Regions from separate parts of the Paenibacillus sp. FSL R7-0179 genome, predicted to be linked through region 2. Evidence: riboswitches for the same ligand, from Rfam matches in the RefSeq annotation. Region 2 holds a riboswitch; each other region holds the start of a gene.
What was found. Region 2 has a riboswitch for cyclic di-AMP ahead of MKX63_RS03845 (C40 family peptidase). Riboswitches for the same ligand answer to the same signal wherever they lie in the genome.
Positions count from the first base shown of each region.

Region 1: it holds a riboswitch for cyclic di-AMP, as region 2 does, so the genes downstream of both, MKX63_RS01655 (hypothetical protein) here and MKX63_RS03845 (C40 family peptidase) in region 2, are expected to answer to the same signal.
Region 3: it holds a riboswitch for cyclic di-AMP, as region 2 does, so the genes downstream of both, MKX63_RS29635 (APC family permease) here and MKX63_RS03845 (C40 family peptidase) in region 2, are expected to answer to the same signal.

Region 1 is NZ_JBBOCC010000001.1:396,292-398,553, forward strand. Features, by position in the region: gene MKX63_RS01650 (WD40 repeat domain-containing protein) at 1-438, shown strand, start outside; cyclic di-AMP (ydaO/yuaA leader) riboswitch at 675-844, shown strand; gene MKX63_RS01655 (hypothetical protein) at 980-1,432, shown strand; gene MKX63_RS01660 (hypothetical protein) at 1,991-2,197, opposite strand; gene MKX63_RS01665 (family 43 glycosylhydrolase) at 2,216-2,262, opposite strand, start outside.
Region 2 is NZ_JBBOCC010000001.1:904,146-906,407, reverse strand. Features, by position in the region: gene MKX63_RS03850 (C40 family peptidase) at 1-28, opposite strand, end outside; cyclic di-AMP (ydaO/yuaA leader) riboswitch at 33-175, opposite strand; gene MKX63_RS03845 (C40 family peptidase) at 564-992, opposite strand; cyclic di-AMP (ydaO/yuaA leader) riboswitch at 1,050-1,188, opposite strand; gene MKX63_RS03840 (hypothetical protein) at 1,401-2,234, opposite strand; gene MKX63_RS03835 (M1 family metallopeptidase) at 2,244-2,262, opposite strand, start outside.
Region 3 is NZ_JBBOCC010000002.1:3,069,245-3,071,506, reverse strand. Features, by position in the region: gene MKX63_RS29645 (DsbA family protein) at 1-83, shown strand, start outside; gene MKX63_RS29640 (disulfide oxidoreductase) at 80-514, shown strand; cyclic di-AMP (ydaO/yuaA leader) riboswitch at 741-901, shown strand; gene MKX63_RS29635 (APC family permease) at 1,031-2,262, shown strand, end outside.

The sequences.
Region 1 (2,262 bases), 510 kb from region 2:
TTTACGAAGGACCAGCATAGCGTATGGTACAATGCCTGCCACTTCTATAATGGCGTTACCCTCGCCGTGTCCCTTGAAGATGCGGAAGCAGGCAAGCTTCTGCCAGATCAGGAATATCCGCTTGTCAACGAGGAGGCCCGGGTATATGCGGCGGCAGCGCTGAAGGACGGTGTTGTCATTGGCGACGCCTATGGCTACTTGACGCTCATTGACCTAGAGGGGCGGGAGCTGTGGCGTTATTATGCCGGAAGCACTATATCAGGCTTAGCTGTCAATGCGGATGAGACATTGCTGGCCGTGGGGACTTATGGAGGGATGCTGCATTTCCTGGACCTTCATGCCACCGAGCGTAGCGGCTATGAGATTACAACAGGAGCCGTTCGTGAGGTGAAGCGGATTATTGCCTGGAAGAATCAGAAGGTTCCGCTGTGGTGGTAGTCTAATACAAGGGGCCTTCATCCCCACCGCCGTCTGCCAAAAATAAAAAACAGCGCTTGAGCGAGATAAATGGCGGATAATCTGCTACATATAGGTGTTTTGGCTTTCCTATGCGCAGCTATTCAGGCATTTGCTGAAAACAAGGCGAATAGCACTCTTTTCCATTTTTACAAACCCCCTCCGAAGAGAGTATGATTCGTGTTGAAAGCAAATGAATGCATTCATGAAAATGAGCATATGCATGCACGCTGAATTTCCGTCATGTGGAAAACGGGGGAACCATCCGGCCGTCAGGCCGACTTGGGGTGAATCCGAAGGAGAATGCCACGCGCAGGTCTCCGGCAGGTAGGGCGACTCTCACCGTCCGAATCCGACAGCTAACCTCGTAAGCGTAAGGAGAGAGTCCTGATCCGCCAAGCTTTTGTGCCAGGCGTCTTACGCCCTGTTACCCACAACCGCAGGCAGAGGTCCTCCTCTGCCTGCGGTTTTTTGCGCGCTGGAATGAACTGCACAGTATAGATTCTGAAAGGAACGTGACCACATGCCTGACCCCTTACCGCCCAAACTGACAGCTGCTGCCGGGTTCAACCACTACACCCAGCAATATAGCGGTCCCGTCTATGCGCTTAGCTGCCTGCTGCTGGACAAAGGCGCCCGCGCCGAACAAGCAACCACCGCCACCTTCGCTGCCCTCCATCCACTGTGGCTGAAGGGCAGCCTCACTGGAGACAGCGCTGCTGCGTCTGCTTACAGAGAGTGCATCCGCCAATGTGCCGCGCTCGCGCGGAACCATAGCCGCTCCGCTTCTGTGCTCAACTGGGACGATCACGTTGCCAGTGCCTTATGGTACGGCATCCAGCTCCCCTTGCCCGACATCAGCCAGATCCTGGAGTGCAGCATCCCCGAGCTGAAGGCCCGGCTTAGAGGAATACGCGAACAGATGGCAGCCGCACATTCGGCCTTGCCTGCGGTCCACCGCCCTTCGGCGGGATGAGACTGGGAATAACGCGGGATTCGTGGGATACAGGAATGAGTGCGGCGGAACGAGTTGGCTGTGGCGGAATTAGGATACGGATGCGGCAGAAGGAGTCTGATGTGGCGGAATCAGGATACGGATGCGGCAGAAGGAGTCTGATGTGGCGGGCGGGCTGCGGACTACAAATCCGCTATTTCGGCAAATGAGACTGTTCTGAAGTCCATGCGGACTGAGAGGCGCTTAATTAACCCATTCTGCCTCATTTGGCGCTCCAAACAGCCCGTTAACGTCCTCTCAGTCCGCAACGGGGAGATAATCGGTCTTTTTCACAAAATAAAGGCCTCTGAGTCCGCCTACAAAACAAAATCCGCCCCTCAAAATGGGGCTCTGGCTTCGATGATGACTGAGGTACTTTGCGGGACCCCACAGCATATCAAAAAAAGCCGCAGCATCCGCCGCGACTTAGTCCTTGACTCTCAGCGCCATCACGCACCCATACTGTGCCTGGCTCACCTTTCATAGCTCAACCATCCCATGAACCGATCCTGTCTCCGCCAACTGTTCAGTACATAGAACTCAGCTCTTGCCTTTCCCGCTCTTACCACCCTTGCCGCCCTTGGCAAACCGCCAAAAAGCCATACAGCAGCCGAGTAATCCGGCTCCCAGCATTAGGGTCTGTAACGCCCCCAGCCATGTCGACTGATCCGAGGGGATCAAGCTGCTGACAATAATGAGCAGGATAGAGGCCCCAACCAGCATTGGGGTTTGTCTGCTTTTCTTCACAACCATTCACCACTCCTGTTAGTAATTCTTCACTCTATAGTACTCGAAATCAGCGAAGGAGTCAT
Region 2 (2,262 bases):
GTACTGCGGCTGCTAGCTTCTTCTTCAAAAGTAAATACCCCTTCCAATGCCTACGAGGTTAGCTTAAGGGTTCGGTTGAAGGTCCCCTATGACCCCTCTTAGAATAGGAGGTCAATTCACCCAAAGTGGTTCCCCCGTTTCCCTAATTCATTAGGGAACTCGGCACGACTGTTGATTAGGATTAGCGGTTCATTCAATACATGACAAAACCTTTGTTAAAAGCGATTCAATAATTACAAAAATGTTACTAAAAGCTCACTGCGATAATTGTAACAAAGACTAAAGCGCTTGGCAATCACTTATAACATATTAATGCATCTTTTTTGCTGTTTTTTAGAGTTATAGCCCTTTCGGAAGACTCATAACTATGCGCAGGCATTATTTTATATGATTTTTTCTTTGTTTTTGCAAGAAAATGCTGTTTCAAGGCTGTAGATTCGGGTAAAAGGTAGAATAAGGAAAAGGAAAAACCCGGAAATGATTACGGCAATAATCATCCCGGGCTCGTATAAGTTACATTTAGTTGTTAGAGGCTGAAATATTCGGGGTATGCTTCAAAAGGTTCAATCGTAAGCGACAGCTTGGTAGGCTGTTGTGCTCATTACTCGTTTGGCGCCAACGTAGCGGTTGGCCCAGTAGGACTGGCTCATCGAACTGATGGTTACACCACGTGAACTTGAGGACTGTGCGAACTTCCCGTTTCCAACATAAATACCGACATGGGACACTCCGTTACCCAGGGTATTGAAGAACACGAGATCACCGGAACGCAGATTGCTCTTAGATACACTTGTTCCAACTTTGTACTGTGCTTTCGAGGTGCGGGGCAAGGAAAGTCCTACATTCTTGAACACATACTTGGTAAATCCGGAACAGTCGAAGCCGCTGGTGGTTGTGCCCCCGGTTTTATACGACGTCCCAATGGTTTTTGAAATCACAGTATCCATTTTGGAATCTGCGAAGGCACTGCCTGCTCCGAGTGTGAATACCATCACAAGACCCAGCGCTGCTGCGGTGCATTTTTTCTTGAAATTCTGACTAATCAAAAGATGTACTCCTTCCAGGGCCTGCGAGGTTAGCTTAAGGATTCGGTAGAAGGTTCCCCTATGACCCCTCTAAAGCGAGATCAATTCACCCAAAATATGGTTCCCCCACTTCCCGGTGCAGGGAATTCGGCGTTTTATGCACCAGAACAGTGACTTATCGGCATTGATTAAATTGCAATAGTTACGGAAGATTTTGCTTTAAATATTACAAGTTTGTTACTACTAGTACAGCCATCATTGTATCAGAGGATTTACTCTTTTGCAAATGCTTTTGTCCTCCGGTTCATGCAAAAAAGAGTCCTGCTCCCTGATAAGGGGCTGTGACTCTCTTTAGTATGCCGCTTCAGCAGCTTATTATTGTGGAAATGATTTACTGGACCAGAGATGGTACTGGGCAGCGATTCCCCACATGTTGAACAGCGTGGAGGGCAGCGGAGCGGCCTGGCGGAGCATAATAGCCGGCAATCCGGGATAGAACAGAGCAGAGGCGCTGCAGAGCAGAATTACGGCCAGGCTTCCCGCTCCCAGAATGACGGATATACCGATCGAAGGCATCAGCATCTTCAGACAGATCAGCAGCGAGGAGAACATGCCGTTACCTGCGGTATAGCCGAACTGCATATAGAGCAGAAGCTTGCGGACAAGGAAGAGATAGAGCAGCCAGCCTAGCACATAAGGCACCAGCTTGAGCAGGAGCTGTACATCGAGAACGCCGCTAAGCAGATGACGGTACATACGCGGAAGCAGCCAATAGAGCGGCAGGAGGGTTAGCGCCCATTCGGCTATGCCGAACACCAGCATCGGTAGCCCATATTTTCTCATTCCGGGAAAAAAGAACAGTCCCCGCGCTCCGGCGCGCTCCTGGTGAAGCTCATGCAGCAGCCCTGCACGGATAAAGGGAGTCACCAGCAGCCTTAGCACTGTCAGCGCCAGCAGCATCCACAGCCAGTGCTGCACGGCAGGGTCGGTGCGCAGCGCGGTCTGACCTTCGATATAGTACAGCAGCCTGCCTATTCCGCTGCCGCCGGCATTCGCATCCGGGTAGCGGAGCAGGACGGGGACAACCGCGCTTTTAATGAATTTGTACAGGAAATATCCCCAGAACAGCCGGTAGATAAATAGCAGAATCAATATATAGAACTGCTCTTTCATACTGATCCAACCGCGGGCAATTGAACTTTTCACCATTCCTTCACCTCACCAGACAAGAGTTCCG
Region 3 (2,262 bases), on a different contig from region 2:
TGAAGGAGCCCTTCAATATGGAGGCGATTGATGCCCAGATTCAGGCAGCAACAGCAGCAGCGGGAGCAGGAGCCGCCCAATGACCGCCTTCTCTGCCTTCTGCCGGCGTAATTGTCTGTACTTGGCCTGGTTCGTCTGTGTGGTGGCTGTAGCGGGTAGCCTGTATCTCAGTGAGGTCCTGCATTACGAGCCGTGCAGGCTGTGCTGGTTCCAGCGGATATTCATGTACCCGCAGCTGTTCCTGCTGGGGATCGCCACCTACCGGGCGGACAAGCGGATCATTCCTTATGTGCTTCCTCTTAGTCTGATCGGGGGCTGCATCTCTATTTATCACTATGCAGAGCAGAAAATTCCCGCCCTTAGCAAGGTGCTTCCCTGCACCATCGGCGTACCGTGCAACAAGGACTATCTGAATTGGTTCGGATTTGTAACGGTCCCTCTGCTTGCACTTATAGCCTTTGCCTTAATCTCCATTCTGCTCTGGACAGGACGCAAGGAGGAGCCTGCGGAGTAAGAAGCTGAGGGGCAGAAGGAAGAGAAGAGAATGCCCTTAATTTTAGCAAAAAATAATATACAAAAACCCTGTAAAATCACGTGTTAAAGGGATAATGAAAGAGAATGAAAGACCAAGACATACCGGATGATGAATTTGGTTGTTTTGAGTGCTTTTCATTCTTTTTTCATTTGTTTCCACGCTTTACGGAAGACGCGTTGTAGCTTAATATTAGTCCTTGTGAGAAGTTGAATATGCGCTGAATTTTCCGGATGGAAAAACGGGGGAACCACACTTTGGCCAAGGCCAAAAGGGGTGAATCGGAACGGGCCGCAAGGGCCTGTAACCGTAGGGCTACCACAGTCCGAATCCGCCAGCTAACCTCGTAAGCTACAAGTGGGATAATGACCATGCACTCTAAGGCATGCGGATCATTTCCGTATGCTTATTTTGGTGCCTGCATTTATGAAATCCACTTATGAAAACAGCGCAGGGAAAGCCCGTTTCAACTTAACCAAGAGAGGAACTGTTACTACAATGGTAAGCAAGGTAAAACGACTATTGATCGGGCGTCCGATGAAGTCGAACGAACTCGATCATGAAAAGTTATCCAAGGTGAAAGCACTGGCTGTCCTGTCTTCTGATGCGCTCTCGTCTGTAGCCTACGGAACAGAACAAATTCTAATCGTACTGGTGGCCGCCGGGTTCACCGCCATCTGGTACTCCTTGCCAATCGCATTAGCCGTATTGGGCCTGCTGGCTATTCTGATTTTGTCCTACCGGCAGACGATCTTCGCTTATCCCCAGGGCGGGGGCGCGTACATTGTCGCCAAAAGCAATCTTGGGGTGCATACCGGCTTACTGGCCGGCGGCTCGCTGCTGGTGGATTACATTCTGACGGTGGCCGTAAGCGCCTCGGCGGGGACGGATGCGATCACTTCAGCTTTTCCAAGTCTGCATAATCATAGTGTCCTCATAGCGGTATCTGTTATCGTACTCTTAACGATTGTTAATCTGCGCGGGGTGACCGAATCGGCTTCGTTCATCGCTATCCCGGTCTATCTGTTCGTCGTCTCCATCTTCGTGCTGATTATCGCAGGGATCTTCAAATATTTAACTGGCGGCGCTCATGCGCAAATTCCTGAGATTGGCTCGGCGGTGTCGAACGTGAGTATGTTCCTGCTGCTGAAGGCATTCAGCTCCGGCTGTTCGGCTCTGACCGGGGTTGAGGCTGTCTCCAATGCGATTCCTAACTTCAAAGCGCCGGCGGAGAAAAATGCAGCCAAAACGCTGATGCTCATGGGCCTCATTCTCGGGGTGATGTTCACAGGCATTACGCTGCTCGCTTACTGGTACGGCATTATGCCCGATGCGAAGGCCACTGTGGTCTCACAGATTACCGAGTCTACCTTCGGCCGCGGCGGACTGTACTTCTTCATTCAGGGGATTACGGCGGTTATCCTGTTCCTGGCAGCCAACACGGCGTACTCAGCCTTCCCGCTGCTGGCGTTCATGTTCGCCAAAGACAAATATCTGCCCCATGCCTTCATGGTGCGCGGCGACCGGCTGGGCTTCTCCAACGGTATTATTTTCCTCGGCGTGATGTCGGCAGTGCTGGTAGCGGCATTTCACGGGAATACGGAAGGACTCATTCCATTATATGCAGTAGGGGTATTCATTCCGTTCACGCTGTCGCAGCTTGGCATGATGGTCCAGTGGTACCGGACGAAGCCGCAAGGCTGGCAGAGCAAGTTCGCTGTGAATACGGT